3 regions of the Streptomyces sp. NPDC007164 genome follow, and region 1 is predicted to be linked to each of the others. Evidence: riboswitches for the same ligand, from Rfam matches in the RefSeq annotation. Region 1 holds a riboswitch; each other region holds the start of a gene.
What was found. Region 1 has a riboswitch for S-adenosylmethionine ahead of thrC (threonine synthase). Riboswitches for the same ligand answer to the same signal wherever they lie in the genome.
Positions count from the first base shown of each region.

Region 2: it holds a riboswitch for S-adenosylmethionine, as region 1 does, so the genes downstream of both, ABZ622_RS06340 (aminotransferase class V-fold PLP-dependent enzyme) here and thrC (threonine synthase) in region 1, are expected to answer to the same signal.
Region 3: it holds a riboswitch for S-adenosylmethionine, as region 1 does, so the genes downstream of both, ABZ622_RS20880 (hypothetical protein) here and thrC (threonine synthase) in region 1, are expected to answer to the same signal.

Region 1 is NZ_JBEYFB010000001.1:765,986-776,028, reverse strand. It holds gene ABZ622_RS03555 (extracellular solute-binding protein) at 1-1,186, shown strand, start outside; gene ABZ622_RS03550 (DUF3263 domain-containing protein) at 1,243-1,500, shown strand; gene otsB (trehalose-phosphatase) at 1,846-2,727, shown strand; gene ABZ622_RS03540 (trehalose-6-phosphate synthase) at 2,742-4,157, opposite strand; gene ABZ622_RS03535 (glucosyl-3-phosphoglycerate synthase) at 4,212-5,189, opposite strand; SAM riboswitch class I at 5,343-5,469, shown strand; gene thrC (threonine synthase) at 5,487-6,797, shown strand; gene ABZ622_RS03525 (MoaD/ThiS family protein) at 6,828-7,106, shown strand; gene ABZ622_RS03520 (cold-shock protein) at 7,529-7,735, shown strand; gene groL (chaperonin GroEL) at 8,160-9,782, shown strand.
Region 2 is NZ_JBEYFB010000002.1:400,934-410,976, forward strand. It holds gene ABZ622_RS06305 (hypothetical protein) at 1-4, opposite strand, end outside; gene ABZ622_RS06310 (NlpC/P60 family protein) at 21-1,052, opposite strand; gene ABZ622_RS06315 (NlpC/P60 family protein) at 1,291-2,319, opposite strand; gene ABZ622_RS06320 (NYN domain-containing protein) at 2,604-3,965, opposite strand; gene ABZ622_RS06325 (hypothetical protein) at 4,002-4,244, opposite strand; gene ABZ622_RS06330 (rhomboid family intramembrane serine protease) at 4,408-5,160, shown strand; gene ABZ622_RS06335 (Lrp/AsnC ligand binding domain-containing protein) at 5,157-5,438, shown strand; gene ABZ622_RS06340 (aminotransferase class V-fold PLP-dependent enzyme) at 5,522-6,898, opposite strand; SAM riboswitch class IV at 7,076-7,193, opposite strand; gene trpD (anthranilate phosphoribosyltransferase) at 7,443-8,507, opposite strand; gene ABZ622_RS06350 (ubiquinol-cytochrome c reductase cytochrome b subunit) at 8,632-10,043, opposite strand, start outside.
Region 3 is NZ_JBEYFB010000016.1:11,785-21,827, forward strand. It holds gene ABZ622_RS20865 (TIM-barrel domain-containing protein) at 1-1,200, opposite strand, end outside; gene ABZ622_RS20870 (cytochrome P450) at 1,539-2,852, shown strand; gene ABZ622_RS20875 (cytochrome P450) at 2,849-4,111, shown strand; SAM riboswitch class IV at 4,162-4,271, shown strand; gene ABZ622_RS20880 (hypothetical protein) at 4,320-4,727, shown strand; gene ABZ622_RS20885 (DUF4232 domain-containing protein) at 4,735-5,256, opposite strand; gene ABZ622_RS20890 (hypothetical protein) at 5,403-5,984, opposite strand; gene ABZ622_RS20895 (cytochrome P450) at 6,109-7,476, opposite strand; gene ABZ622_RS20900 (hypothetical protein) at 7,655-8,500, opposite strand; gene ABZ622_RS20905 (VWA domain-containing protein) at 8,500-9,777, opposite strand; gene xylB (xylulokinase) at 9,841-10,043, opposite strand, start outside.

The DNA of each region.
Region 1 (10,043 bases):
CAGCGGCCCGGGGGACATCACCCTCAGGCTCGTCGCGGCCGACTACGGCAACGGTCCGGCCAACAGCTCCGAGAAGTACTGGGACCGGCTGGTCAAGGGCTTCGAGGCGTCCCACCCCGGCATCGACGTCGACGTCAGCGTCTACTCCTGGAAGGACATCGACCGCGAGGTCGCCGCGATGGTGAAGAAGGGGCAGGCCCCCGACATCGCCCAGATCGGCGCGTACGCCGGCTACGCCAAGGCCGGCAAGCTCTACCGGGCCGACCAGATGCTCTCCATCCGCACCCAGGCCAACTTCCTGCCGTCCCTCGCCGACGCGGGCAGCCTGGACCGCACCCAGTACGGACTGCCGTTCGTCGCCAGCACCCGGCTGCTCTTCTACAACAAGAAGCTCTTCGCGCAGGCGGGCCTGGACGCCCCGAAGACCTGGGACGACATACGCGACGACGCGGCGCTGCTCAAGCAGCGCGGGGTGACCTGTCCGTTCGCGCTGCCGCTCGGACCGGAGGAGCCGCAGGCCGAGACCACGATGTGGCTGCTCAGCGGGGGCGGCGGCTTGATCGACGACAGCGGCTCGTACGAGATCGACTCGGCCGAGAACGTCCGGACCTTCGACTGGCTGAAGACGAACCTGGTCGACAAGGGCCTCGTCGGCCCCGTCGCCCCCGGCAGGCTCGACCGGCAGAAGGCGTTCGACGCGTTCACCGACGGCAAGGTCGGCATGCTGAACGGCCATCCCACGCTGATGCAGGAGGCCGAGCGCAAGGGCGTCTCCGTCGGCATGGTGCCGCTGCCCGGCATCGACGGCCCGAGCGAGGGCTCGCTGGGCGTGGCCGACTGGATCATGGGCTTCAAGCAGAACGGCCACCGGGTGCCGCTGGGCAAGTTCTTCGACTATCTGTTCACCGACAAGAACGTCATCGACTTCGCCGACGAGTACGACCTGCTCCCGGTCACCGACAGCGCCTCCGCGGCCATGGAGTCCGACGCCAGGTTCAAGCCGCTGTGGAAGTTCCTGGCCGCGCTGCCGAACTCGCAGTTCTACCCGTTCGGCAAGACGTCCTGGGCCCGGTCCAGCGAGTCGATCAAGGAGAACATCGGCAAGGCGGTCGAGCCGGACGGCAGCCCCGAGAACGTGCTGGGGAAGATCGCGCGCGACTCGGCGGCGGCGGAGCACGCGGAGTAGCGGGCGGTGCGGAGCAGCGGGTGGCGGCGCTCCGGACGGGCGATATGTTGGCTGATATGACCGCCCCCACGTCCGGCCCCGACGACACCGACGGCCTCTCCGACCGGGACCGTGCCGTGCTCGCCGTCGAACGGCAGTCGTGGTCCGGCCCCGGTGCGAAGGAACGGGCGATCCGCGAACAGCTCGGCATCTCGCCCACCCGCTACTACCAGCTCCTCAACGCCCTGCTCGACGACCGCCGCGCACTGGCGGCGGACCCGGTGACGGTGAACCGCCTGCGCCGGGTGCGGGACGCACGGCGCGAACGGCGCTGAGAGCCGGATCAGAGCCCCTTCGGGAGCCGGGAATTCAGGACCCTCGGCTCAGTGAAGCCCCTTCGGCGGCTCTAACTCGATGGCCTTCCGCTCGGTGGAGCCCCTTCGGCGGTCCGAATTCAATGGCCTTCCGCTCAGCGAGGTCTTCCGGCGGCCCGAATTCGATGGCCTTCCGCTCAGCGAGGCTTTCCGGCGGGCCTGAATCCGAGCGCTTCGGTTCACCGAGGGCCTTCCGGCAGCGCGAACTCAAGCCCCTCCGGCGATTGAGGAGCGGGGGTCCGGGGGCAGCGCCCCCGAATACGCCCGCACCGCCCCAACTCCCCGCCCCGGCTATAGGCTCCCCTCATGGGCAGCAACCCGGAAGCACCCGCACCCGAACCCGCACCCACATCCGCACTCCCGACCCCCACCACCGCACCCGGCCAAGAGGCCCTCGCCGCGATCCTCGCCCGCCCCGACCGCGCCGTGATCGCGCTCGATTTCGACGGCACCCTCGCCGACATCGTCCCGGACCCGGAACAGGCCCGCGCCCACCCCGGTGCCGTCGACGCCCTCGTCGCGCTCGCCCCGAAAGTGGCCTCCATCGCCGTGATCACGGGCCGCCCGGCCGGCGTCGCGGTCCGGCACGGCGGCTTCGCCGGGGTGCGGGGCCTCGACCACCTCGTCGTCCTCGGCCACTACGGCGCCGAGCGCTGGGACGCGGTGTCCGGCACCGTCCACGCCCCCGCCCCGCACCCCGGCATCGCCTCGGTCCGCGCCGAACTCCCCGGCGTGCTCGACCGGTCCGGCTCCTGGCACGGAACCTGGGTCGAGGAGAAGGGCCGGGCGATCGCCGTCCACACCCGCCGGGCCGCCGACCCGCAGGCCGCGTTCGAGGCGCTGGGCGGCCCGCTCGGCGAGCTCGCCACCCGGCACGGCCTGATCGTCGAACCCGGCCGGCTGGTCCTGGAGCTGCGCCCGCCCGGCATGGACAAGGGCGTGGCGCTCGCCCAGTACGTACGGGAGACGGACGCCGAGTCCGTGCTGTACGCGGGCGACGACCTCGGCGACCTCGCCGCCTACGCCGCGGTGGAGAAGCTCCGCGCCGACGGCGCCGACGGCATCCCCGGCCTGCTGGTGTGCAGCGGCAGCGCGGAGGTGCCCGAACTGGCCGAGCGGGCCGATCTGCTGCTGGCCGGACCGGGCGACGTCGTCGGATTCCTGGCGGCGCTGGCCCGGCGGATCTGACGCCCGTCCCCGCCTCAGTCCCGCCGTAGCGCGTCCAGCTGGTCCAGGAACCACTGCTGCGGCGGCAGCACGACCGCCGCCGCTGCCAGGCGTTCGGTGCGCGCCGCCCGTTCGTCGTCCGCCATCGTCAGCGCCTCGTGCAGCGCCGCCGCCGTCGCGGAGACGTCGTACGGATTGACCACCACCGCGTCGCTGCCCAGCTCCTCGTAGGCGCCCGCCTCCCGGGACAGCACCAGCGCGCAGCCGTGGTCGGAGACGACCGGGATCTCCTTGGCCACCAGGTTCATACCGTCGCGGATCGGGTTGACGAGCGCCACGTCGGCCAGCCGGTACGCGGCGAGCGAGCGGGCGAAGTCGTCCTTGACGTGCAGCACCACCGGCGTCCAGCCCGCCGTGCCGTACACGGCGTTGATCTCGTCGGCGACCCGCCGCACCTCGGCCGTGTAGTCGCGGTACACCGCCAGGTCCTGCCGGGAGGGGTAGGCGAAGGCGACATGGACGACGCGCTCGCGCCACTCGGGCCGCTCGTCCAGGAGTGCGCGGTACGCGAGCAGGCCGCGCACGATGTTCTTGGACAGTTCCGTTCGGTCCACCCGTACGATCGTCCTCCGGCCGGGACCGGTCTGCTCGCGCAGCGCCGCCATCCGCTCGTCCACATCCGCCTCGTGGGCCCGGCGGCGCAGGAAGTCCGCGTCCGCGCCGAGCCCGTGCACCCCGATCCTGGTCCGCCCGGTGCCGCCCAGGATCTGGGTGCAGCAGCCGATGAACGCGTCCGCCCAGCGCCGGGTCAGGAACGCCGCCCGGTCCGCGCCCAGGATGCCGTGCAGCAACTGCTCGGCGATGTCGTCGGGGAGCAGCCGGAAGTAGTCGACGGGCGCCCACGGGGTGTGCGAGAAGTGGCCGATCCGCAGATCGGGGCGCAGCTCGCGGAGCATGCCCGGCACCAGCGCCAGGTGGTAGTCCTGCACCAGCACCGCCGCACCCTGCCCCGCCTCCTCGGCGAGCGCCTCGGCGAAGGCCCGGTTGTAGGTCTCGAACGACGCCCACTGCCGCCGGAACTCCGCGTCGAAGACCGGTTCCAGCGGCGTCTGGTACAGCATGTGGTGGACGAACCAGAGCACCGAGTTGGCGATGCCGTTGTACGCGTCGGCGTGCACCTCCGCGTCGATGTCGAGCATCCGTACGCCCTGCTCGGCGACCCCGCGCCGGACCGCCTCCCGGTCCCCGGCACCGAGCGCGGCACACACCCACAGCTTGTCGTCGACGGCGCTCAGCCCGGAGACGAGACCGCCGCCGCCGCGTCTCGCGTCGAGCGATCCGTCCTCTCCCAGGGTGTACGAGACCGGGCCGCGGTTGGACGCGACGAGGACCTGGGCATCGGACCGGACGCCGGACCGGGCAGCGGGCTGGGCATCGTGCTCGGAGACCATGTTGCGGAATCTAGCCCGATCACGAACCGCCCAAACGTGCGAAGTCAGACCACGTCAGGCCGCGCGGCGCGAAACGTACTCCTCGATCTCGCACATCGGGGGACGCTCCTCGGTGTCCACGGCATGGGTGCGCGGTACGAAGCCGTTCTCGCCGCGCTCGAACTGGGTGAGGACCGGGCGGATCAGGTGGCCGCGGGAGAGCCGCAGCTGGGCGGTGCGGTAGATCGCCGCCGCCATCCGGCCGAGCGCCTGCCCGTCCTGGTGCCGGTGCTTGCGCACCCCCACATCGACCTGGGCCAGCGCGTCCAGCCCCACCGTGTGCAGCGCGTCGACGAGCAGGCCCAGCTCCACGCCGTAGCCGACGGGGAAGGGCAGCCGTTCGAGCAGCGAGCGGCGCACGGCGTACTCGCCGCCCAGCGGCTGGACGAAACCGGCCAGCTGCGGCCAGTGCAGATTGAGCAGCGGACGGGCCACCAGCTCGGTCACCCGGCCGCCCTGCCCCGCCGTCCTGCCGACGGCGGGCCCATCGGGACCGGTGCCGAACGGGCGGTCGTACATCGCCTTCACGAACTGCACGTCCGGCTCGGTCAGCAGCGGGCCGACGATGCCGGAGACGAAGTCCGCCGAGAAGTCCTTCAGGTCGGCGTCGATGAAGCAGACGATGTCGCCCCCGGTCACCAGGAGCGAACGCCACAGCACCTCGCCCTTGCCGGGTACGGCCGGGATCCGGGGGAGTATCGCGTCGCGGTGCACCACCCGGGCGCCGGCCTCCCGGGCCACCTCGGCGGTGGCGTCGGTGGAACCGGAGTCGATCACCACGAGCTCGTCGACCAGCCGGACCTTCTCCATCAGCTCGCGCCGGATCGTCGCGACGATCTCGCCGACCGTCGCCTCCTCGTTCAGCGCGGGCAGTACGACACTGACGCTCCCGCGGCCCGCCTCCGCGGCCCTGGCGGCCAGCAGGCGGTCCATCGGACGGTCGGCGGCCGACCAGGAACGCCTGGCCAGCCAGCATTCGACCTCTTCCAGCACGGTCGATACTCCCTGTGTGTGATCCATCTCGCGGTTCGGACGACTATCTCAACAGTCCGGTGCTTCGGTTACAGTCTTGAACAACGCGGACGACCATCGCATGCCGGGGTCCGTCCGCCGATAAACGCCCGGATCGAAGATCCGGTGCCACAGCGCTCATCCAGAGGGACTGAGGGAACGGCCCGTTGAAGTCCCGGCAACCCTCCCGCCGACCGCGAGGTCAGGTGGGGAAGGTGCCAATTCCGTCTCGTGGCGAAACGCGCCGCGAGGAAGATGAGGAGAAAGGGCCTCGCCACCATGGCTGCGCAGACCGTTGCAGTAAGCACCAATTCCTCCGCCGACGCCCGATCCGTCGACCTCGGCCCCGCCTCGGGCCTTTCCTGCCGCGAGTGCGGCGAGCGATTCGAACTCGGCCCCATTTTCGCCTGCGCGTCCTGTTTCGGGCCGCTCGAAGTCGCGTACGACCTGCCGAGCGGCTCTCCCGAAGAGCTGAAGAAGCGCATCGAGGCGGGCCCGGCCAACATCTGGCGCTACGCGCCGCTGCTGCCGGTCCCCGCCGACGTCGCCGAGAAGCCGAACCTGAACCCCGGCTGGACCAAGCTCGTCCAGGCCGACAACCTCGCCCGTGAGCTCGGCGTCGAGCAGGGCAAGCTGTTCGTCAAGGACGACTCCGGCAACCCCACGCACTCCTTCAAGGACCGGGTCGTCGCCCAGGCCATCGAGGCCGCCCGCGCCTTCGGCTTCACCACCCTCTCCTGCTCCTCCACCGGCAACCTCGCCGGTGCCGTCGGCGCCGCCGCCGCCCGCGCCGGCTTCCGCTCCTGCGTGTTCATCCCGCACGACCTGGAGCAGGGCAAGGTCGTCATGGCCGCGGTGTACGGCGGGGAACTGGTCGGCATCGAGGGCAACTACGACGACGTCAACCGCTTCTGTTCCGAGCTCATCGGCGACCCGCTCGGCGAGGGCTGGGGCTTCGTCAACGTCAACCTGCGGCCGTACTACGGCGAGGGCTCCAAGACCCTGGCGTACGAGATCTGCGAGCAACTCGGCTGGCGGCTCCCGGACCAGCTGGTCATCCCGATCGCGTCCGGCTCGCAGTTCACCAAGATCGACAAGGGGCTCCAGGAGCTGATCAAGCTCGGCCTGGTCGAGGACAAGCCGTACAAGCTCTTCGGCGCCCAGGCCGAGGGCTGCTCCCCGGTCTCGGTCGCGTACAAGGGCGGCCACGACGTCGTCCGGCCGCAGAAGCCGAACACGATCGCCAAGTCCCTGGCGATCGGCAACCCGGCCGACGGCCCGTACGTCCTGGACATCGCCCGCCGCACCGGCGGCGCCGTGGAGGACGTGAACGACGAGCAGGTCGTCGACGCGATCAAGCTGCTGGCGCGCACCGAGGGCATCTTCGCGGAGACGGCGGGCGGTGTGACGGTCGGCGTGACGAAGAAGCTCATCGAGGCCGGTCTGATCGACCCGTCGCTGACCACCGTCGTACTCAACACGGGTGACGGTCTCAAGACCCTCGACGCGGTGGCCGAAACCTCTCAGGCGACCGCGACGATCCGTCCCAGCCTGGACGCGTTCCGCGCCGCCGGCCTCGCCACCAGCTGACCACCCGAGACTTCAGGAAGGGCACCCGCCATGAGCGTCAAGGTCCGCATCCCCACCATCCTCCGTACCTACACGGGCGGCCAGGCCGAGGTCCCGGCCGAGGGCTCGACCCTCTCCCAGGTCATCGAGTCCCTGGAGCAGAACCACCCGGGCATCGCCGCCCGCGTCCTGGACGACCAGGGCAAGCTGCGCCGCTTCGTGAACGTGTACGTCAACGACGACGACGTGCGCTTCGAGGGCGGCCTGGAGACCGCGACGCCCGACGGCGCCGGCATCTCGATCATCCCGGCGGTGGCGGGCGGCTGCTGACGCCCCGTCCGGCCGCATCGCGTTATCGAATTGCCCCCTCCGCGTTTGAAGCGGAGGGGGCAATTCTGCATGGTTGAGCGGGGTACAGTGTGGGAAGTCCCCCCAGCTGCCCCGCGCCGCCCGCATATGAGAATGCGCCTGGTCGCGACAAGATGCAGCCAAAGTGTGTGTTGCCCTTGCGGCATAAGTCGCCTTTGCCTGGCCCGACTTGCCCAGGAACCTCATGAATCGCGCATATTCGGGCGTTCGGCGCGGCCGAGAATTCTCGTCCGATTGACCTGTTGCAGAGGGCAGTTGGGCAGATACATTCAGCCGCGGTCGACGCGTTCCGGCGCACACACCCTCTCCTGTCGGAGGGTGAGTTCTGACCCGGGTCCGCGAAGTGCGGTCCTGCGCAAGGGCCAGTAATAGGGGAGTTAGGCATGGCTCAGGGCACCGTCAAGTGGTTCAACGCGGAGAAGGGGTACGGCTTCATCGCGGTCGACGGTGGTGCGGATGTTTTCGTCCACTACAGCGCGATCCAGATGGACGGGTACCGCACCCTCGAAGAGGGTCAGCGAGTTGAATTCGAGATCTCGCAGGGCCAGAAGGGGCCGCAGGCAGACATGGTCAAGCTCGCCGTCGGCTGAGTTCGGCGCGGTCGGCCAACGACACCACTCACGCGCTGAGGGCCCGTACCCCGGGGGTACGGGCCCTCAGCGCGTCCTGACGCGCGCCGGGTGTTGTCCGCAGCTCTGCACGGCCTTCGTCCGCAGCCCTGCGCGACCCTCGTCCGCAGCCCTGCACGGCCCTCGCCCACAGCCGCCGCGGCCCTCGTCCACAGCCCTCCACGGCCGTCCGCCGTTGTCCACATCCGGAGGGGGACGCTTGCACTCTCGGGGGTCGAGTGCTAATCATTGCGTTAGCACTCTCCAGGTGAGAGTGACAGAACTTGGACCGGGCCGGTGAGGCCCGCAGGTCGGTGGGGCAAGGAACCGCCGGTCACGCAGGCCGTCCGTCGCGGGCGCCACTCGGTCCGGAGAAATCCACCCCTGTCCGGGAGGACCACTTCACATGGCCAAGATCATCGCGTTCGACGAGGAGGCCCGGCGCGGTCTCGAGCGCGGCATGAACCAGCTCGCCGACGCCGTCAAGGTCACCCTTGGCCCCAAGGGTCGCAACGTCGTCCTTGAGAAGAAGTGGGGCGCCCCCACGATCACCAACGATGGTGTTTCCATCGCCAAGGAGATCGAGCTGGAGGACCCGTACGAGAAGATCGGTGCGGAGCTGGTCAAGGAGGTCGCCAAGAAGACGGACGACGTCGCCGGCGACGGTACGACCACCGCCACCGTTCTCGCCCAGGCTCTCGTCCGCGAGGGTCTGCGCAACGTCGCCGCGGGTGCCAACCCGATGGCCCTCAAGCGGGGTATCGAGAAGGCCGTCGAGGCCGTCTCCGCCGCCCTCCTGGAGCAGGCCAAGGACGTGGAGACCAAGGAGCAGATCGCTTCGACAGCCTCCATCTCCGCCGCCGACACCCAGATCGGCGAGCTCATCGCCGAGGCCATGGACAAGGTCGGCAAGGAAGGCGTCATCACCGTCGAGGAGTCCCAGACCTTCGGTCTGGAGCTGGAGCTCACCGAGGGTATGCGCTTCGACAAGGGCTACATCTCGGCGTACTTCGCCACCGACATGGAGCGCATGGAGTCGTCCCTGGACGACCCGTACATCCTGATCGTCAACTCGAAGATCAGCAACGTGAAGGACCTCCTTCCGCTGCTGGAGAAGGTCATGCAGTCCGGCAAGCCGCTGCTGATCATCGCCGAGGACGTCGAGGGCGAGGCCCTGTCGACCCTGGTCGTCAACAAGATCCGTGGCACCTTCAAGTCCGTCGCCGTCAAGGCCCCGGGCTTCGGTGACCGCCGCAAGGCCATGCTCGGCGACATCGCCATCCTCACCGGTGGCACCGTCATCTCCGAGGAGGTCGGCCTCAAGCTGGAGAACGCCGGTCTCGACCTGCTTGGCCGCGCCCGCAAGGTCGTCATCACCAAGGACGAGACGACCATCGTCGACGGTGCCGGTGACAGCGACCAGGTCCAGGGCCGGGTCAACCAGATCCGCGCCGAGATCGAGAACTCCGACTCGGACTACGACCGCGAGAAGCTCCAGGAGCGCCTCGCGAAGCTGGCCGGCGGCGTGGCCGTCATCAAGGCCGGTGCCGCGACCGAGGTCGAGCTCAAGGAGCGCAAGCACCGCATCGAGGACGCGGTGCGCAACGCCAAGGCCGCCGTCGAGGAGGGCATCGTCGCCGGTGGTGGCGTGGCTCTGCTCCAGGCCTCGGCCGTCTTCGAGAAGCTGGAGCTCTCGGGTGACGAGGCGACCGGCGCCAACGCCGTCAAGCTGGCGCTGGAGGCCCCGCTCAAGCAGATCGCCGTCAACGGTGGTCTTGAGGGCGGCGTCGTCGTCGAGAAGGTGCGCAACCTGGCCGTCGGCCACGGTCTGAACGCCGCGACCGGCGAGTACGTCGACATGATCGCCGAGGGCATCCTCGACCCGGCGAAGGTCACGCGTTCCGCTCTGCAGAACGCCGCGTCCATCGCCGCGCTGTTCCTCACCACCGAGGCCGTCATCGCCGACAAGCCGGAGAAGGCCTCCGCGGCCGCTCCGGGCGGCATGCCGGGCGGTGACATGGACTTCTGATCCTGACGGATCGGTAGTTCCGGCACAGCTTCGCAGCTCTGCCGCGTGGGCCCCGGGACCATTTCGGTCCCGGGGCCCACGTGCGTCTCCCGCCCGTCCTGCGTGCTACCGGGCGAACAACAGCTCCGGGAAGCGTTCGGAGGGCCCGTCGAGTAGCCGGTCGTCGTGCCCGCGCAGCCACCGGTCGAAGAGCGACGCCACGTACGCCCGATTCGCGGCCGGTGCGCGGCCCGGGCTCCCCATAGGTCTGCGGCGGGCGCA
Region 2 (10,043 bases), on a different contig from region 1:
GCACCCGATCGAGGGTACGGTCAGACGCGGGTGACCGACGTGACGGGCATCATGCCGACGGGGTCGTAGCGCACCGGGGCCCCGGGGTACGGGGCGTGGATCACCTGTCCGTTGCCGACGTACATCGCGACGTGGCCGGCGTCCGCCCGGTAGACGACCAGGTCGCCGGGGCGGGCGGCGGAGAGCGGCACCATGTGGCCCGCGTACCGCTGGGCCTGCGAGGTCCGGGGCAGGCTGACCCCGGCCCGGGCGTACGCCCACTGCATCAGCCCGGAGCAGTCGAATCCGGCCGGTCCGCTGGCCCCCCAGACGTACGGGCGGCCGAGCGCCTGCCGGACCGCCATGACGGCGGCCGCCGCACGCGCGGAGCCGGCCAGCAGGTCGGCCATGGCCGGGTACCCGGCGTCGCGGCCGGAGCGCGAGGCCCGCTCGAACTCCGCCCGGTCGGCGCCGGGCAGCGCGCCCAGCAGCTTCCTGGCCTCGGCGAGCTTGCGCTCGACGGTCCGTTTGTGGCGGGTGGCATCCGCCCGGCTGCGCTCCAGCTCGGCCAGTGCGCGGGCCGCCTCCGCCCGGGTCTGCGTCAGCCCGCGCTGGACCTGCTGGAGTTCCCGCAGCTCGGCGGCCTGAAGGCCGGTCAGGCGTTCCAGCACGGCCGCCCGGTCGAGGTAGCTGTCCGGGTCGGAGGAGAGCAGCAGGGCGAGCGAAGGGTCGATGGAGCCGGAGCGGTACTGCGCGCTCGCCGCCGAACCGAGCACCGTACGCATCCGGTTGACCTGCTCCTGGCCGCGGGCTGCCCGGTCCTGGGCCCGGTCGACCTCGCCGCGCAGCCGGCCGATGTTCTCACCGGCCGCGTTGTACTGCTCGGTGGCCCGCTCCGCCTCGGTGTACAGCCGGTCGACGCGGGCCTTGGCGGTCCTGGGCGCGTCCTGCGGGTCGGCGTTCGCGGTGGCCGCGCCGAGGGTGGCGGCCGCGGTCGCCGCCGCGGCGGACAGAACGGTGGCCCGGACGGTCAGGTTGAGCCCGGACTGTGTGGAACGGCGATGGGACACCACAGGACGCCGCACTCCCTTCCGCTGTACGCAGACGCGCGCAGCCCCTGCCGCCCGGGGCGGGCGGACCGACGACCGGGAGCTGCACGGCAGGCAGACAGTAGTCGGACGATCACGGAGCGGCCAAAGGCCGCGCCGGTGGGAAGTGCGGCGGAAACGACGGCGCCCCGCCGGTGACCTGTTGGTCTCCGGCGGGGCGGACTGTCTGCGCGGGCGCGGGAATTCGCCCGTTCGGGCGTGGTCAGCCGACGCGGACGCCGAACTGGAAGCTGCCGATGGTGTCCATCGACTCGAAGCGGACGAACGTGCCCGGGTACGGGGCGTGCAGGAGGGTGTTGTTGCCCGCGTAGAGCCCCACGTGCGAGGTGTTGTTGAAGAAGACCAGGTCGCCCGGCTTCAGCGCGCTGCGCCCGATGTGGACACCGTCGTTGATCTGGGTGTAGGTGACCCGGGAGATCTGGACGTTGGCCTGGGCGTAGGCCCACTGGGTCAGCCCGGAGCAGTCGAAGGACCCGGGGCCGGTGCCGCCGCGGCCGTACGGCTTGCCCACCTGGGTCTTGGCGGCGTTCAGGGCCGCGGCACCCCAGGCGGAGGCGGGGAGTTCGTTGCCCAGGTCGACACGGTCGCCCGCGGAGCGGCTGGCGCGCTGCTGGTCGTCGCGCATCTTCGCGCGCTCGGCGGCGGTCATCGTGTTGAGCAGGCGCTGGGCCTCGCCCAGCTTGCTCTGGAGCTTCTTCTTCTTCTCGCCGAGCGTCTTGCGGACGTCTTCCAGGTCACCGAGCTTGTCCTGGGCCTCCTTGCGCTCCTGCGCGAGGGACCGCTGCTTCTCCTGGATCTTCCCCAGGGTCTCGGTCTGCTTGGCCGTCAACTGGTCGAGCGCCGACGCCTCGTCGAGGAAGGTGTCCGGGTTCGAGGAGAGGAAGAGCTGCACCGAAGGGTCGATGCCACCGGAGCGGTACTGCGCGGCGGCGAGCGAACCGAGGCCGTTGCGCAGGTTGTTGATCTCCTGCTGGCCGCGGGCCACCTTGTCCTGCAGCGCGCCGACTTCCTTCTCCAGCTTCTGCTGCTTCTCCTTGGCGCCGTAGTACTGCTCGTTGGCCTCGCCGGCCTCGTGGCTGAGCTTCTCGACCTTGGTCTTGACCTCGCTCTTGGAGGGCTTCGGGTCGGCGTGCGCCGCCTGGGAGGTCAGGGCGACGGCTGCGGCGGCGGTTGCGGTGAGCACGGTCACACGAGCGCGGCTCGGCTGCTTGGGACGACGGTGGGACGCCACGGAGGCGAGCTCCTTCTTCCTCGAGCCGCCTACCGGGCTGTGGGGGACGCGAATCCCCGGCTCCGTGCATGTCACGGACTCGGCGGTGCCTTCACAGTCACCCCGGATGGGTGATCAACCGTGCGAAGGTTCGAGGCCTGACCCTAGTGACCATCTTGTGATCAGTTCAAATCCTCGCCGGAAAAATCTCGTCACGGACCGCACTTCTTTACCCACGACGCACGGGGTGTAGCGGTGACTTGACGGTCCGTTCCCCGATTTCCACCGACAACCGGCAAGTGCCGCTAGACGCGCGAAAGGCGCTTCAGGAGCAAGACGGACGCAACGGGCCTGGCACCCGCCTTGGCGACTCCGTCGGCCACTTCGCGGTCGGTGGAGACCACCACGACCGGCCTGCCCGGAGGTTCGGCGCGCGCCAGCTGACGGATGAGCTCGTCGGCGGTCACCCCGGGCTTGCTGAACAGCACCCGGACCCCGCGCGGCGGTGCGAGCAGCACCGGGGCCGCCAGCTCGGCCCCGTCGAAGACACAGGTCATCTCCGCACCGGTCTGCGCGGCGAGCATCGAGAGCCCGCCCAGCAGCCGCAACCGCTGCTTCTCCAGCGGCAGCTGCGGATAGCCGGTCTTGGTGACGTTGTAGCCGTCGACGATCAGATGCGCCTGCGGCAGCGCGAGCAACTGGTCGAGCAGGGCCGGGTCGGTCTCCGAAAGGGCCCTGGCGGCGATGTCCTTGGGCGACATCCGGCCCGGCTCGACCGCGTCGACGCTGTCCGCCGGCCGCATCGAGGAGGGCGGCAGGGCCAGTTCGCGGCGGAGTCCGCTCGCCGCGTCGAGCACCGTGTCCAGCAGCAGCCGCAGCCGCATGTCCTCGACCGAGCGGCCCTCCCTGGCGGCCCGGCGGCCCGCCTCCACGGACGCCTCGGCCTCGCCGAGCCGCGCCTTGAGGCGACGGCTCTCGCTCTCGGCCGCGGAGACCTGGGCGGCCGCCTCGGACCGTACGGTGTCGGTCTCGGCCCGGCTGCGGCGCAGCGCGGCCTCGGCGCGCTTGACCTCGTTGACGGCGCTGCGCAGCTTGCGCTGGAGGGATTCGGCCTCCTTGCGGGCCGCGTCCAGCTCGACGCGCAGCCGCTCCGTCTCGCTCTTCGTCTGGGAGCGGGCGCGGACCAGCTCCTCGCGCAGCCGCTCCAGCTCGCGGCGGCTCTCCTCGTCGGCGCGCTCGGCGTCCGCGCGCTGCGCCTCCTCGCCGGCGGCGGCGACCAGCTTGACCCAGCCCGCCGGGCGCAGCACATAGGCCGCGGCGGCCACGTCGACGGGGTCGGCGGCCGCGGGCGGCGACCCGGCCTCCAGGGCATCGGTCAGCTCCGGCTGGCCCTCCTTGAGCCGCTCGCCGATGCGCTGCCGGAACAACGGATCGCTCTCCAGAGCGGCCGCCATCGCGTTCCCGGCGAACTTGGCCCGCCGGGTCGGGGTGAAGCGGGCGTACTGCCGCAGCTGGGCGGGGAGTTCGGTGACCGTCAGACCGCCGAACGCGTCCGAGACCAGTGCGACGACCCGCCGCCGTACGCCTTCGGGCAGTGGGCGGTCGAGCGCCTCGACGGCGTCGTCGGCCGCCCCGGCCGACTCGGCGCCGCTAGCGGGCTGCTCCACCATCCGTCACCCCAAATGTCTGTGGGCGCGGCTCCGTCAGGAGTCGGCACCCGGCCTGTCCACCAGTTCGATCTGGTCCACCGCGTTGCACCAACGGCAGCGCACCGACTCGATGGTCTCACTGACCACCTCGCGTTCCTCGACGCTGGACTCACCGGCCAGGTCGAGATGGACGTATTCGACGACCTTCGAGGAGCGGGTCACGTCGAAGCGCGTGAGATTTCCGCAGAGCGTGCAGCGCCAGCGGGTCCCGTCGGTCGGCTGGGGAACCGTCGTCATCGTTGCGTCCTCTTTCGTCGAGCCTCGTGCTGCCTTGCTTCAAGGATCTCGCGGTGCGCCGTCGAACTGCGGATGTCCTGCCGTAACCCTACGGCCTCGTCGTGTCCCCCCGACACGGCGAGGCGGTCTGTCCCGTTCCCTCCGCTTGCGTCATGCTCTGTTCATGATCGATCGGCGAGCTGTGGCCGGCAGGCTGACCGGCGGGCTCCTACGTACGGTCACCTCGGGCGGACCGCTGGTGACCCATGCCCTGATCGCGGTCTGCTCCCTGGTCTTCGTGATCAGCCCGCTGTCCGGCTTCAACCCGGTCCCCGGCACCGCCGACGCCCTGCTCGCCGCACAGGCCGGGTACTTCGAACGCTGGGGCGTGATCCCCGGTGAGCTGTGGGACGGCTCCGCGCACGCCCTGCTCACCCCGTTCACCGCCCTGTTCGTGCACGGCAGCTGGCTGCACCTGCTCGGCAACGTGCTCTTCCTGTACGTGTTCGGGGCGATGACCGAGGAGCGCATGGGCCGGGTCGGGTTCACCTTCTTCTACGTGATCTCCGGCTACCTCGCCCTGGTCGCCTACGCGGCCGCGCACGCCACGTCGGACCAGACGCTGGTGGGGGCCTCGGGGGCGATCTCGGCGGTGCTCGGGGCGTTCCTGTATCTGTTCCCCAGGGCCCGGGTCACCAGCCTGTTCCCGTTCCTCTTCTTCCTGCCGCTGCGCTTCCCCGCCTGGATCGTGCTGGTCTTCTGGTTCGCCCTCCAGTGGCTGGCCGTCCAGGGCGCCGGCAGCGGGGGGCCGGGCGTGGCCTATCTGGCCCATGTGGTGGGCTTCGCCCTCGGCTTTCTCTACGCCTGGGGGCGTTACCGGCGTACGGATAGAGTGAAGGGACCAGCCACGGCCACCGAGGGAGAAAGCCAGCCGTGATCACCGCGATCGTGCTCATCAAAACCAGCGTGGACCGGATTCCCGAGATCGCCGAGGCCATCGCCGCGCTGGACAGTGTCAGCGAGGTCTTCTCGGTCACCGGTACGTACGACCTGATCGCCATGGTCCGGGTGCCCAAGCACGACGATCTCGCCGATGTCATCCCCGGCCGGATCAGCAAGATCCCCGGCGTCGAGGCCACCGACACCCATGTGGCGTTCCGTACCTACTCGCAGCACGACCTGGAGGCCGCCTTCGCCATCGGCCTCGACGCGTAGGCACGCGCCTCACCACGCCCGCGGCACTTCGGCGGGGGACGGGCCCACAAGGCTGCCCGTCCCCCGCCGAAGTGCTGTGTGCCTCAGAGCTGCACCGCACCCCGGTCCGGGACGCAGCGGCCGTCCTCGGTGCGGTACTTCCACTGGGCGCCCTTGCTGACCAGTTCCTTGACCGCGCGGACGAACCGCTCGATGTGCTCGTCCGGCGTACCGGCGCCGAAGCTCACCCGGATCGCGTTCAGCGATCGCTCGCCCGGCTCGGCCTCCGGCGCACCGCACTCGCCGACCTCCTGCGGGTCGCTGCCCAGCAGGGTGCGGACCAGCGGGTGGGCGCAGAACAGTCCGTCGCGGACGCCGATGCCGTACTCGGCGGAGAGCGCGGCGGCGAAGTGCGAGCTGTTCCAGCCCTCCACCACGAAGGAGATGACGCCGACCCGCGGGGCGTCGTCGCCGAACAGCGAGAGCACCTTGACCTCGGGGACCTCGGCCAGGCCGGCGCGGACCGCGGCGACGAGGTGCTGCTCCCGGGCGACCAGGTTGTCGAAGCCCGCCTCGGTGAGCGCCTTGCAGGCGGCGGCGATGGAGTACACACCGATGACGTTGGGGGAACCGGCCTCGTGGCGGGCGGCGGTGGAGTGCCACTCGACGTCCACCCCGCCGTCGGTGCGACGGGCGACCTTGCGCGAGGCGCCGCCGCCCGCGAGGTAGGGCTCGGCCTCCTGGAGCCAGTCGGCCCGGCCGGCCAGTACGCCCGAGCCGAAGGGCGCGTACAGCTTGTGTCCGGAGAAGGCAACCCAGTCCACGTCCAGCTCGGCGATGTCGACGGGGTGGTGCGGGGCGAGCTGGGCGGCGTCCAGCACGATCCGGGCGCCGTGCGCGTGCGCGGCGGCGGCCAACTCCTTCACCGGCCACAGCTCGCCGGTGACGTTGGAGGCACCGGTGACGCAGACCAGCGCGGGGCCGTAGGGGTCGCGCTCGGCGAGCGCCCGCTCCAGCGTCTCGACGGCCTGGGCCGGGGTGCGCGGAGCGTTCAGGTAGGTCACCCGGGCGTCGCGCCACGGCAGCAGCGAGGCGTGGTGCTCGGTCTCGTAGACGAAGACCTGGCAGTCGGCCGGGACCACCGCGGCCAGCAGGTTCAGCGAGTCGGTGGTCGAGCGGGTGAAGATCACCTGGTCACCGGCGCGGCAGCCGAGGAACTCCGCGACGGTGACGCGGCTGCTCTCGAAGAGGTCCGTGGAGAGCTGCGAGAGGTAACCGGCTCCGCGGTGGACGCTGCCGTAGTACGGGGCGTACGCCGCGACGTCGTCCCAGACCCGCTGGAGCGCGGGGGCGCTGGCGGCGTAGTCGAGCGCGGCGTAGCTGACCTCACCGCCCGTGACCAGCGGAACCGTCACATCCTTGCCCAGAACCGGCAGAGGTGCACAAAGCGACTGGTCGGCGGCAGCGGTGAAGACAGACATGGCGAACTCCCGTGAGAGGCAGGCGAAATCGCATGCGCCGGCGGATACGCGGCAGCGCAGCGGAAAAGGTGAAAAGGGGTGTGCGGAAGAGGGCCGACGGCCCTATCGCATTCGCGTGCTCACAAGAGACTCCCTAGGGACCAGGACCCCGGGGGTTGGCATTCACAGATGCCGAGGGGCCCGCGCTTGCCGCAGACCTCGCTGCCTACGGCCTGGTCTTCACCCGGGGCACCCCGCCACGGACGGAGGGTTGCCGGACAGCGGGCCGGGGCCGTAGTCGCTGTCACTCATGACCTGCCCAGCATCTTGCCATACGTACGAAGACGCGCAAGGCGCAGTCCAGGATCCGGACTGCGCCTTGCGCCACATCTGCGCCCGTTTCAGAGCCTGCCGGGTGACCTTCGATCGGATAGCGGACGCGGTCTGGTGCGTGCGATTCCAAGGCGCCGGGATGTCCTAGTAGCGGAGCTACTCGGGCATTTCGGCAACGCGGGAAGCGTGCGTGCCAGGGCGTGGCCGCCCGATCAGAGGTCACCCGGCAGGCTCAGGCGTTGCTGGCCGCCACCCAGCGCTCCAGAGCGCGGGCCGCCGCACCGGAGTCGATGGACTCGGCGGCCTTCGCGATCCCGGCCGCGAGCTGCTCGTTCAGCGTGCCGTCCGTCGGGTCGAGAGCCGTCAGCGCCGCCGCCGAGTTGAGCAGCACGGCGTCCCGGGCGGGCCCCCGCTCGCCGGCCAGCACCCGCCGGGCCACATCGGCGTTGTACGAGGCGTCCGCGCCGCGCAGGGCCTGGACGGGCACCAGCTCCAGGCCGACGTCGCGCGGGTCGAACGCCTCCTCGCGCACCGCTCCGTCCCGGACCACCCAGACCCGCGAGGTCGCGGTCGTGGTCAGCTCGTCCAGGCCGTCGTCGCCCCGGAAGACCAGCGCCGAATTGCCGCGCTCGGCAAGGACACCGGCGACGATGGGCGCCATCCTCAGGTCGGCGACACCGACGGCCTGGGAGCGCACCTGGGCCGGGTTGGTGAGCGGTCCGAGGATGTTGAACGTGGTCGGCGTGCCGAGCTCCTTGCGGGCCCTGGCGACGTACCGCAGGGCGGGGTGGAACTTCACCGCGAAGCAGAAGGTGATGCCCGCCTCCTCGGCGACCTCGGCGACCCGCTGCGCGCTGAGGTCCAGGTTGACGCCGAGCTTCTCCAGCACGTCGGAGGAACCGCTCGCGGACGAGGAGGCGCGGTTGCCGTGCTTGACGACCTTGGCGCCGGTGCCGGCGATGACGACCGCCGACATGGTGGAGATATTGACCGTCTTGGCGAGGTCGCCGCCGGTTCCGACGATGTCGACCGTACGGCCGGGTACGTGGATGGTGTTGGCGTGCTCGTACATCGCCCGTACCAGGCCGGACACCTCGTCGATCGTCTCGCCCTTGGCGCGCAGGGCGACCGCGAATCCGGCGATCTGCACATCGCTCGCCTCACCGCGCATGATGCGGTCCATCGCCCACGCGGTGTCGTCCGCGGTGAGGTTCTCGCCGCGCAGCAGGGGGTTCAGCACGCCGGGCCAGGTGCGGTCCGCCACGCTGTCGCCGCCGATCGGGGTCACAACGTTCATGGTCCGCTCCTGGGGTCCACAGCCGGTAAAAGGGATCACCCCCACCCTATCCAGCGCCGGGGACGGCAAAGAGCCCCGTCCATCGAATGGACGGGGCTCCCGCTGTGGCGATCAGTTCAGGCGATCAGTGGTGACCGTGGCCGCTGGTGATCTCCTTGTACTCCTCGGCGGTGGGCTTGGCGATCTGGTTGTCCTCGCCGAAGTAGCCCTTGCTGAGCCGGGCCCGCAGCTTCTGCAGGGCCGACACCTTGCGCTCGACACCGTTCTCGTCGACCGTCGGGCCGATCTCGACCGGCTTGTACTGCTCGTGCGCGGTGAGCGTGTGCAGCTGCTCGGGGCCGAGCGGCTCGTGGATCTCGACGAACTCACCGTGCGGCAGGCGCTTGATGATGCCGGACTCGCGTCCGTGCAGCACCTTCTCCTTGTCGCGGCGCTGGAGGCCGAGGCAGATCCGCCGGGTGGCGATGAACGCGAGGACCGGGCCGACGAAGATGAAGATCCGTACGAACCAGGAGATGGCGTTCAGCGACAGGTGGAAGTGCGTGGCCCACAGGTCGTTGCCACCGCCGATGAAGACGATGACGTACTCGGTGATCCAGGCGACACCGAAGGCCGTCCGGGTCGGGGCGTTGCGCGGGCGGTCCAGGATGTGGTGCTCGCGCTTGTCCCCGGTGACCCAGGACTCGACGAACGGGTAGACCGCGATGATCGCGAGCACCAGTCCGAAGGCCATCAGCGGGATGAACACGCCCAGGACCAGCGTGTGGCCCCAGAGGTTGATCTCCCAGCCCGGCATCACTCGGATCAGACCCTCGGCGAAGCCCATGTACCAGTCGGGCTGGGCGCCGGTGGACACCTGGTCCGGGCGGTACGGACCGATGTTCCAGATCGGGTTGATCGTGGCGATCGCCGCGATGATGGCGATGATGCCGAAGACCAGGAAGAAGAAGCCGCCTGCCTTCGCCATGTACACCGGCAGCAGCGGCATGCCGACGACGTTCTTGTTCGTCCGGCCGGGACCCGCGAACTGCGTGTGCTTGTGGTAGAAGACAAGGATCAGGTGCGCCACCAGCAGACCGAGCATGATGCCCGGCAGCAGCAGGATGTGGATCGAGTAGAACCGGGCGACGAAGTCGTGGCCGGGGAACTCTCCGCCGAACAGGAACATCGAGATGTACGTGCCGACGATCGGCGTCGACAGGATCGCGCCCTGGGTGAAGCGGACACCCGTACCGGACAGCAGGTCGTCCGGGAGCGAGTAACCGGTGAAGCCGGTGAACATGCCCAGCACGAACAGCAGGAAGCCGAACAGCCAGTTGATCTCACGCGGCTTGCGGAACGCGCCCGTGAAGAAGACGCGCATCATGTGCACGAACATGCCGGCCAGGAAGATCAGCGCGGCCCAGTGGTGGATCTGGCGGACCAGCAGACCACCGCGGACGTCGAAGCTGATGTCCAGTGTCGAGGCGTAGGCCTGCGACATCTTGATGCCCTGCATCGGCTCGTACGAGCCGTGGTACACGACCTCGTTCATGC
Region 3 (10,043 bases), on a different contig from region 1:
GATGACCGTCTTGGTGTCACCGGTGAAGTAGTACGCGTCCAGGCGCCGTTCCTGCTGACCGGTTCTCACCGGGGAGCCGAAGTCGTAGATGCCGGGCGTCATGGTGTTGCGGAACACGCCGTAGCCGGCCGTGGAGAGGTAGAACGGCTGGGAGTTGTTGTAACCGCCCTCGTTCCAGTCGGTGTTGTTGCCGACGTTCATGATTCGGTCGCGGTGCGAGAAGCTGCCGTTCTGCTCGCCGCCGCCGAAGAACTGCTCGTCGGTCCCGCGCTTCAGGCTCTGCCGCATGCCACCGCCGGTCCAGCGCAGCGGGTCGGCCTCCTGCCAGACGGCCGTACGGTTGTCGGCCTTGTAGAGGCCGAAGCGCAACGGCTTCTTGTACACGCGCAGCACCACGCCCTTGGAGCGGATCCCGTAATAGGTGCCCGCGTCGAAGGACTTGGTGTGCGGCTGGGCGGTGGGCCGCTGCCGGATCATGTGGCTGTCCTTCGGGTCGGCGAGTACGCCGTCCGGGGATGCCTGAAGCCGCAGTGTGTCGTCGGTGAAGAACTCGGCGCGTGCCTTGAGTGCACCGGCCGCGATCTCGTACCTGCCGTGCGAGCCGCTGAAACCGGTGAGGTTCCCGGCATCGGTGGCCTCGGGCAGATACGCCGTTCCGCTGAAGGAGTTGTTGTGCACGTCGTAGGGGACGACCACCACGTGGTACGTCCCGGAAGCCTTCGGGATGACCGTGGACTCGGGGTCGGCGGTGCCCGCGCTGGAGGCCACCTGTCTGTCGGCCGAGTCGTAGATGTACATGTCGAAGTCGTCCGTGGGCGTCTCCCACTGGATGGAGACAGGGACGCCGCCCTCGGGGTTGTCGTCCCACTGGCCCTCGGGCGGGTCGACAGTCAGGTCGAACCGGGCGCAGACCGCGTTCTCGGGGTCCTCGGCGGCCGTGCCGCACTTGGCGGGGGAGTCGACGGTGCCCTTGGCGTAGACCGGGCTCTGCCACGTCACATTCTTCGTGGTGCCGTCCAGGGTGCCCGCTGGCGTGGCCGCTGCCTGTGCCCGCGGGGCGGGGGCGGTCAGGGCGGTGAGCGCGAGGACGATCACCGAGAGCGTGCCGACCGCCGCTCGACCGGGACGTTTCTTGAGTATCCGCAAGGAGTGTTCTCCGTTCGTACCGAACAGTGAAATAGCCGATGCCTGCGCAGACATGATTGGAACTCTGGATATTCGAGCATCAGAATTCACCGTGCGACCGGTGCATGTCAACGCTTGGTCCGGCGTTCCGGCCGGGTGCCCAGGTCAACGTTTCGAAAAGTGACCGGAGTGGGAATTCGCGGCGGGCGCACGGGTGGGGTGGGTGGTGAGGGGTGGCGCATCCCCGCCCTTTTGATCAACCATGCTCAGAAAACGGACTCACTGGATCGGAATGATGGTGAGAGTGGTCGCGAATAGTGTCCGAAGGCTCACTGAATTTCCCTATAGTGAAGGCGCGTTGATCAACCGACCACCGCTATGAGCGAAGCCTTCGTCGCAGGAGATTCCGTACGATGACGACGCCCGCATCCGCGGTGTCCGGCCACCCGACCGCATCCCCGCCGCCCGGCACCGGGCGCTGCCCGGCAAACGCCGGGGGCTCCGCCGTGCCCCTCAGCGGACCCGGATTCCACACGGAACCCCATGCCGTCTACCGCGCCATGCGGAGCGAACACGGTCCCGTGGTGCCCGTCGAACTGCCCGGAGGGGTACCGGCCTGGCTGGTCATCGGCTACCGCGAACTCCACCAGGTCACCAGCAACGGCGAGTTGTTCCCCAGGGACGTCGGGCTGTGGAACCAGTGGGGGAACATCCCCGAGGACTGGCCGCTGCTGCCGATGGTCGGCCGGCCGATGCCGTCCGTCTACTTCACCGCCGGCGCCGAGCACCGACGCCACGCCGCGATGGTCGGGCAGGCCCTCGAAGAGGTCGAGCACTTCGAACTCCGCAGGGACTGCGAGGAGTTGGCGGACCGCCTCGTCGACGGGTTCTGCCGGCGGGGCACGGCGGACCTGATCGCCGACTTCGCCGTACCGCTGCCGGTGCTCGTCCTCGCCCGCCTGGTCGGATTCCCCGACGCGGACGGGCCGCGGATCGCCGAGGTGCTCGGGGACCTGGCCGACGGCGGGCCGGGAGCGCAGGAGGCCCATCTGCGGTTCGCCGAGAGCATGCGGCGGCTGCTGGCGTCCCGTCGGGCCATGCCCGGGAACGACGTGACCTCGCGCATGCTGGCGTACGCGGGGGAGTTCACCGACGAGGAGTACGTACTCGACCTGATGGCCATCACGGCAGCGGGACACCTCACCACCGCCGACTGGATCGGCAACTCGCTCCGGCTGATGCTCACCGACGACCAGTTCGCCGTGGCGCTCACCGGCGGCCGGCACAGCGTCGCCGAAGCCATGAACGAGGTGCTCTGGGAGGAAGGTCCGACACAGATCCTCGCCGGCCGCTGGGCGGCCCGCGACACCCGGCTGGGAGGCCGCGGCATCCGGGCCGGGGACATGCTGCTGCTGGGCCTGGGCGCGGCCAACGCCGATCCGCACATCCGCCAGCACCTCTCCGCCTCGGGCGGACCGTCCGGTCAGCGCGGCAACAGCGCCCACCTGGCGTTCAGCCACGGCGAGTACCGCTGTCCCTTTCCCGCGCAGGAGATCGCCGAAATCATCGCCCGCACCGGCATCGAGGTGCTGCTCGACCGGCTCCCCGACCTGGAACTCTCCGTACCGGTCGCTGAGTTGGTCCGGCGGCAGTCCGCCTTCCTGCGGGGCATGACCGCGCTGCCCGTCCGGTTCGCCCCCGTCCGTCCGACAGGAGTCCCGTCGTGAACTGCCCGCACGCCGCTGCCCGGGGTGCCGCTTCGAGCGGCGCTCCCGTCGTCCTCGACCCGCTGGTCCAGGACCTGGACGGAGAGACGGCGCGACTGCGCGATGCCGGTCCGCTCGCCAGGATCGAACTGCTCGGCGTTCCGGCCCTGACCGTCACCCGGCACGCGCTGGCCCGCCAACTCCTCGTCGACCCCCGCCTGGTCAAGGACCTCGAAGCCTGGGGGCTCTGGCAGCGCGGCGAGGTCACCCACGAGTGGCCGCTGATCGGCATGATCGACGCCGGTCGCTCCATGTTCACCGTGGACGGCGCCGAGCACCGACGGCTGCGCACCAAGACCTCCCAGGCACTCACCCCGCGCCGGCTGGAGGAGATCCGCCCGGACATCGAGAAGTTCACCGAGGAACTGCTCGACGCGCTCGACGAGGAGAGCGGCAGGAGCGAGAACGGTGTGGTCGACCTCAAGTCCGGGTTCGCCCAGCCGCTGCCGATGCGCGTCGTCGGCATGCTGATGGGTGTGGACGAGGCCGAGCACCCCATGCTGATGAAGCGGTACAAGGCGTTCTTCTCCATGCTCACCCCGCAGGAGGAACGCCTGGCGCTGCTCGCCGAGCTGGACGTGTTCTACGCCGCTCTCGTACAGGAGAGGAAGGCGCGTCCCACCGACGACCTCACCAGCGCGCTCATCCTGGCCGAGGAGGGCGGCGAACCGCTCACCGAGGAAGAGGTGGCGGGCAACCTCAAGGCCATGGTGGCCGCCGGGCACGAGACCACCATCGGGCTGATCCTCAACGCCGTCCGGGCCCTGCTCACCCACCCCGACCAGCTCCGCCGCGTCCTCGACGGTGAGATCCCGTGGGAGACGGTGATCGAGGAGACCCTGCGCTGGGATACCCCCACCACCCATCTGCTGATGCGGTTCGCCACCCAGGACATCCAGGTGGGCGACGAGGTGATCGCGAAGGGCGAGGGGGTGGTGATCTCGTACCGAGCCATCGGCCGCGACATCGAGCAGCACGGGGCGGACGCCGACGCCTTCGACATCACCCGGTCGACTCCGATCCGCCACATGACCTTCGGCCACGGCCCGCACATCTGCCCCGGAGCGGCGCTCTCCCGCGTGGAGGCTGCCATCGCCCTGCCGGCACTCTTCGCACGCTTCCCGGCACTGCGGGCGGCCGTCCCGGACGAGGAGGTCCGCAGGCTGCCGGTGATGACGCAGAACGACATGGAGGCCTTCCCCGTACTGCTGCACGGCTGAGCACCTGACCCCCCGTCGGGCACCGCCGTCCGTGGGATACAGTTCCCGCAGGTCATGAGTTCCAGTGCACAGCCCCGGCTAACTGGACGGCACCCCGCTCCGCTGCGGGTGCTCCGGGTGACGACCGGCCCCGTGCGCAGCGCGCGGGGAACAGCGGACCATCGGGGCGGCGCACCTGGGGTCCATGATCTCGGGAAGACGGAACACCATGCTCCCCCACCTCGTCCAGAACGACGGCTGCACCAGCTACGGCCCCGGTCACCACGTCCACTGGATCCACACCAAGAAGTGCCACCAGGAGCCCGGCCAGGCCGTGGAGCTGCTGCTCACCTCCGGTGACGTCGGCGCCGACGGCTGGTTCGAACTGCGCGCCGCCTTCGACCACGCCGAGGAACTGCCGAGGGTGTGGACACACGCCCCGGCGGCCCTCACCGAACTGCTCACGGCCCACCGCGGACGGGTGTTCTGGCTGCCGCGGTGGCACGCCCTGAAGCTGGTGGACTCCGCAGGCCGGGCCACGTCCCTGGTCAATGCCGGTTTCGAGGCCGGCCCGCTGTGCGCGACGACCGCCCCCGACCCGCGGCGCACCGTCGGCGGCACGAGCTACGGACTGTAGCCGAGCCTCACCCCAGCGCGTCCGCCAGCGCGCTGTCCGCCGCCGCCCGCGACTCCTGCCACAGGGTGGTAACCGGAATCCACACATGGACCCCCTCCGGCATGCCCACGGCGGCCGCGCGGAAGGCGACGCCCAGATGGGAGGGGTCCGCCGCCACCGAGAGGCTGCCGACGACGTGTCCCCCGGCAGCCGCCGGGTCCGCGGTCCGTACGGCGGCGTACGCCCGCTCGCCCGGGGACAGCTCGTAGGGACCGCTCCCGGCGGGCGGGACGGCCTCGGCGGAGCCGTCGAGGCCCCGGAAGGTGATGGTCGGGATCCGGTCCACCACACAGGTCCGGCTGCCGTTGTTGACGACGTCGATCCGGGCCACGTTCCGCTGTCCGCCGGGTGCGGCGTGCACGGAGAGGGCCTTCTCCTGGCAGGTCGCGAGGCGGCTCGCGGTGCCGGTCGTCGCGGACGCCGCGGTGCCGGTCAGCGGCACGGTGGCCGCGACGGCGAGCGCGGCGGTGAGAACGGAGCCAAGACGCATGGTGCTTCTCCCGTTGGATCGACAGCCTGCGGATACGGCCGGGCGGCCCGTCGGCCGGTGCAGCCGACATGGACAGTGTGAACCGTACGACCCGATCCCCGCGACAGATCGGACATATCGGTTCGGTGTATCCGGTGCCGGGAGGGTTACGCTGCTCCCGCCTGGCCGTCCCGCTGCGCACGGGCGCGGACCCGCAGCAGGAACGCGGCCACCATCGGCGCGCCCGTGACGAGGCCCGCCGACAGTGCCACGGCCCAGACCCAGGCGTAGTGCTCGTAGGCCCAGCCGCCCGTCCGGTCGTGGTGCCGGCGGCTGGGGCCCATCATCTCGACGCAGGCCGTGCCGAGCAGCATCAGCAGCGCGAAGCTCAGCACCGCCGCGACGGCCCCGAGCGCCGAACGGGCCCTGCTCGCCGCCCGGCCGACGGTGGCGGCCGAGATCGCCCCGGCCGCGAACGTCACCGGGACCAGCGCGCCGACAGCCACCGCGAAGCCGTAACCCCCGCCCGGGAAGCTGTCCCGCGCCCACCTCCACAGACCGGTGCCGCCGAGCGTGGACCCGATGGCCGGGACGACGATGCCGATCACCACGGCCGCCATGCAGCCGCAGCCGCGGACCGTGTCCCGGCGGCGGCCGGACGCGGTGGCGGAGCCGCGCGGCGGGCGTGCGGTGTACACCAGGGAGGCGGACACGGCCCTGCGCCGGCCGGGCCTGCCGGAACCGCCCATGCGTGTCAGCCTCCTCGGCCGGGGACCGGGCCGACGCGGAGGGCGTGCGGCGCTGCGGACCACGGCAGCCTACGGGGCGGGTCCGAGGGCGGCCGGAGCGGCCACCGGGCCCGCCCCGCGAGCCTCACCGGGGGCGGACCGTCGCCATCACGTCCCGGTCGGGCTGCAGCGTGAGCGACGGGACCGGCTCGATGACACCCGGGTCCACGTCCAGCTCGAAGCGGCGGGCCAGCACGGCCAGGATCAGCACCGACTCGACCATTGCGAACCGGGTGCCCAGACAGACCCGGGGGCCCCCGCCGAACGGGAACCAGGCGTATTCCGCGATGCTGTCGCCCTGCTCCGGATCCCACCGCTCGGGACGGAACTCCTCCGGCTCGGGGAACCACCGCGCGTCGCGCTGAGTCACCCACTGGCTGGTCCACACCCGGGTGCCCTCCGGCATCGGCACACCGCCGATCCGGGCACCCGCCTTCGCGACACCGGTGACCAGCCAGATCGTCGGGTAGAGGCGCAGCGTCTCCTTGACCACGGACTGGGTGTACGTCAGCCGCGCGTAGTCGTCGAACCCCGGCTCCCGGTCGCCGAGCACCCGGTCCAGCTCCTCGGCGAGCGCGGCACGCACCCGCGGATTGCGGGCCAGCAGATACCAGGCCCACACCAGTGTGGAACTGGTCGTCTCGTGCCCGCCGATGTACAGCGTGACCGTCTCGTCGCGGATCTCCCGGTCGGTGAGGCGCTCACCCGTCTCGTCGACCGCCGTCAGCAGCCGGCTCAGCAGATCGGGGCGCTCGTCCCCGCCGTCACGGTGACGGGCGACGACCCGGCCGACCTCGGCGTCGATGACCGCCGCGGCCTTCCTGATCCTGGCCCGGCCGGGGGTCGGCACCCAGTCCGGCAGCAGCGCGCCGATCCCGGCGAACTCCTTGCCGATCTCCTGCTGCGCCACATCCATCGCCCGGCCCATCGCCTCGGCGTCGGCCGCGGTGTCGACACCGAAGATGGTGCGCACCGCGATCCGCTGCGTCAGCGCCGCCATCTCCCGCTTGATGTCGACGCGTTCACCGCCCGACCAGGTGTCCGCCAGCTCCACCGTGCTGCTCGCCATCGTCGCCGCGTACGAGCGCACCTGCTTGGGACGTACGGAGGGCTGCACCAGCGAACGCTTGCGCCGCCAGTCCGTGCCGCGGGCGACCACCACGCCGTTGCCCATCACGGTGCGGAAGGCGATTCCCAGGGCCGGCTGGTCGAAGGAGCGTTCCGTCTCGGTGAGCAGCTCGCCTATGCAGTCCGGATCCGCTATGTACACACAGGAGTTGGGGCCGAATCGCCAGCCCACCATGTCCCCGTGGGAGCGCAGCCGCTCGAAGAAGGCGAGGGGGTTCTTCCCGAACTGCGGCAGGTTCCCGAGGAACGGCAGCCCCTTGGGGCCCGGCACGATCCGGTGGCTCCGCGGCTCGGCGTCGATGGCCGGGCCGGTCTCCGTGGACATGAATGTCTCCGCTCCCTCGTGGCGCACCGGTCCGGTGCGCGGCGACCTGACTTCAGGGGTACCGCGGGCCCTGGAACTGTCATCGGCCTTGTGCGGTACGTGAGTTGTCGAGGGTAGTCGCTGTGCGCCACCGCCGGACGGGCCCCGGGAGCGGGGCCCGTCCGGCGGGGTGTGCGGGTCAGACGCCCGGCGGGACCCTGGACGGGCGGCCGTTGCCGCGCGTGAGGGAGTAGCCGAACACGGCCGCGATCGCTCCGAGTACGCCGCCGCCGACCGTCCACAGCCAGCGGTCGGTCCACCAGCCCGACGCCCAGCCGTCCTCCGGCTCGCTGCCGAGCGAGACCCTGGACGAACCGTCCTCGTCACCGTCGGACGAGCCGTCGGAGGCCTGCGCGACGGAGGACACACCGGGGACCAGCGGCTCGGCGAGCGCGCCGTCCACATCGCCGGCGCCGCCCTTGTCGGCCGCCGTGACCTCGACCTCGGTCTTCACCGGAAGCCCGAGGTCCGCCGACGGCAGATCGACGACCGTCAGCCGTACGTAGTAGCTGCCCGGCAGCGGGTCGTTGGCCCAGGGCTCGGACCAGGCGCGGACGGTGCGCAGTACGCAGGTCAGCTCGACCGCCGACGCGTCGGCGGCGGCCTTGCCGGTCTGACGGCCGTACATGCAGGCCTGGCGGCGCCGCAGCCCGTCGTACACATCGACCTGCCACGCCGACGTGCCGTGCCGGGAGGCGCTCGGCGGCAGGGTGATCTTCGCCTTGACGGTGGCCCGCTGGCCCGCGTCGGCGGGGAACACCCAGTACAGGTAGTCACCCGTGGACGCCCCGGCGGTGGCGAGCTGGTTCTGCCGGAGGGCCGTCGCCGTACGGAAGGTGGTGCCGGCCTCGGTGGGTCCGGCACCGTCCTCGGAGGCGCTCGGGCTCGGGCTCGCCGACGGGTCGTCGGCCACCGCGGCGCCCGCCGAGGTCAGCAGGGCGAGCCCGGTGAGCAGCGCGCCCGCGAATACACGTGTCCTACGCATCAGTTGGTCCTCCAGACGGCGACGCGCCAGCGCGAGACCCAGCCGACGACCAGGCCCGCGATCAGCCCGGTGAGCACCAGCACACCCAGCAGCCACCAGCCGCGGCCGAGCCCGAACGCGGCCACATCGGCGGCTTCGTCCGGGGAGTCCACCAGGTCCACGGTCAGCTCGACCGGCATGCCGGGCGAGGTCTTCACCGAGGCGGGGGCCGAGAAGGAATTGCCGACCTGGAGACACACGGTCTCGGCGGCCGGCTTCTCATCGCCGTCCGTGTCGTCCTGTTCGGCCTTGGGGTAGCGCAGGCCGGAGGAGATCGCGTCGGTGCGGCCGGTGCCCGACTCCGAGCCGCGCACGATTTCCCGGCCGTGCACGGTCAGCGCGCGCAGCAGCACGCCGTAGTCGTTGTTCACGGCACGGTCGGCGAAGACGCTGACCGAGGCGCGCAGTTCCTGGCCGGGCAGCACATCCACCCGGTACCAGCGGTGCTCGCCGAACTTCTCGCGGTCGGTGTACAGGCCGGCCTTGAGCTGCGGCGCCGCGGAGCAGCTGTTCGCGCCCTCGGTCGCCACCGGGGTGACGACGGGCTCGGCGGCCCGGTCCACCAACTGCTTGACCCGGCCGGAGAGTTCATCGGTGTGCTGGACCGCGGTGTAGGTGCCGCCGGTGGCCTCGGCGATGCAGGTCAGCTGCTCGCGGATCTTCGCGTTCGGCACCAGTCCGAGGGTGTCGATGACGAGGTGGATGCCGCGGGCCGCGATGTCACGTGCCACCTCGCACGGGTCGAGCGGGCCGCAGGTGTCCTCGCCGTCACTGATCAGTACGATCCGGCGGGTGGAGTCACCGCCTTCGAGGTCGTCGGCGGCGCCCAGCAGGGCCGGGCCGATCGGGGTCCACCCGGTGGGGGCCAGGGTGGCGACCGCGGTCTTCGCCTCGGTGCGGTCCAGCGGGCCGACCGGGTAGAGCTGCTTGGTGTCCTTGCAGCCGACCTTGCGGTCGTTGCCCGGATAGTCGGCGCCGAGCGTCCGGATGCCGAGCTCCACCTGCTCGGGCACCGCGTCCAGCACCTCGTTGAACGCCTGCTTGGCGGCCGTCATCCGGGACTGGCCGTCGATGTCGCGGGTCCGCATGGAGCCGCTGACGTCGAGCACCAGCTCGACCTTGGGGGAGGCTTTGGCGGGGGCTTCGTCGGCTGCGGCGGGGAGCGCCGTGCCGAGCCCGGCGGTCAGGGTGGCGAGCAGGATGCCCACCCCGGCCGTCAGCCTTTTTCTTATGATCATCGCCGGATACTAGTGAAGATCGCCGCACTACCCCAAACCGGTCCGCAGGCTGCTGGGGAACGGTCAGAAACCGCCGAGCAGGGGCCCCGAGGCCCGCTCCAGCACCGACCCGACCCGCTCCCAGGCGGCCGAGTCCCGCCGGACGGGCGGCAGCCGGACGTCCTCGCCGCTGCTCCAGCCGGCGGCGGTCGCGACCGGGTCCGCGCCGGTGGCCGCGGCCGCGGCCAGTGCGGCGGCGCCCAGCGCCACCGGCTCGCCGGCCCCGG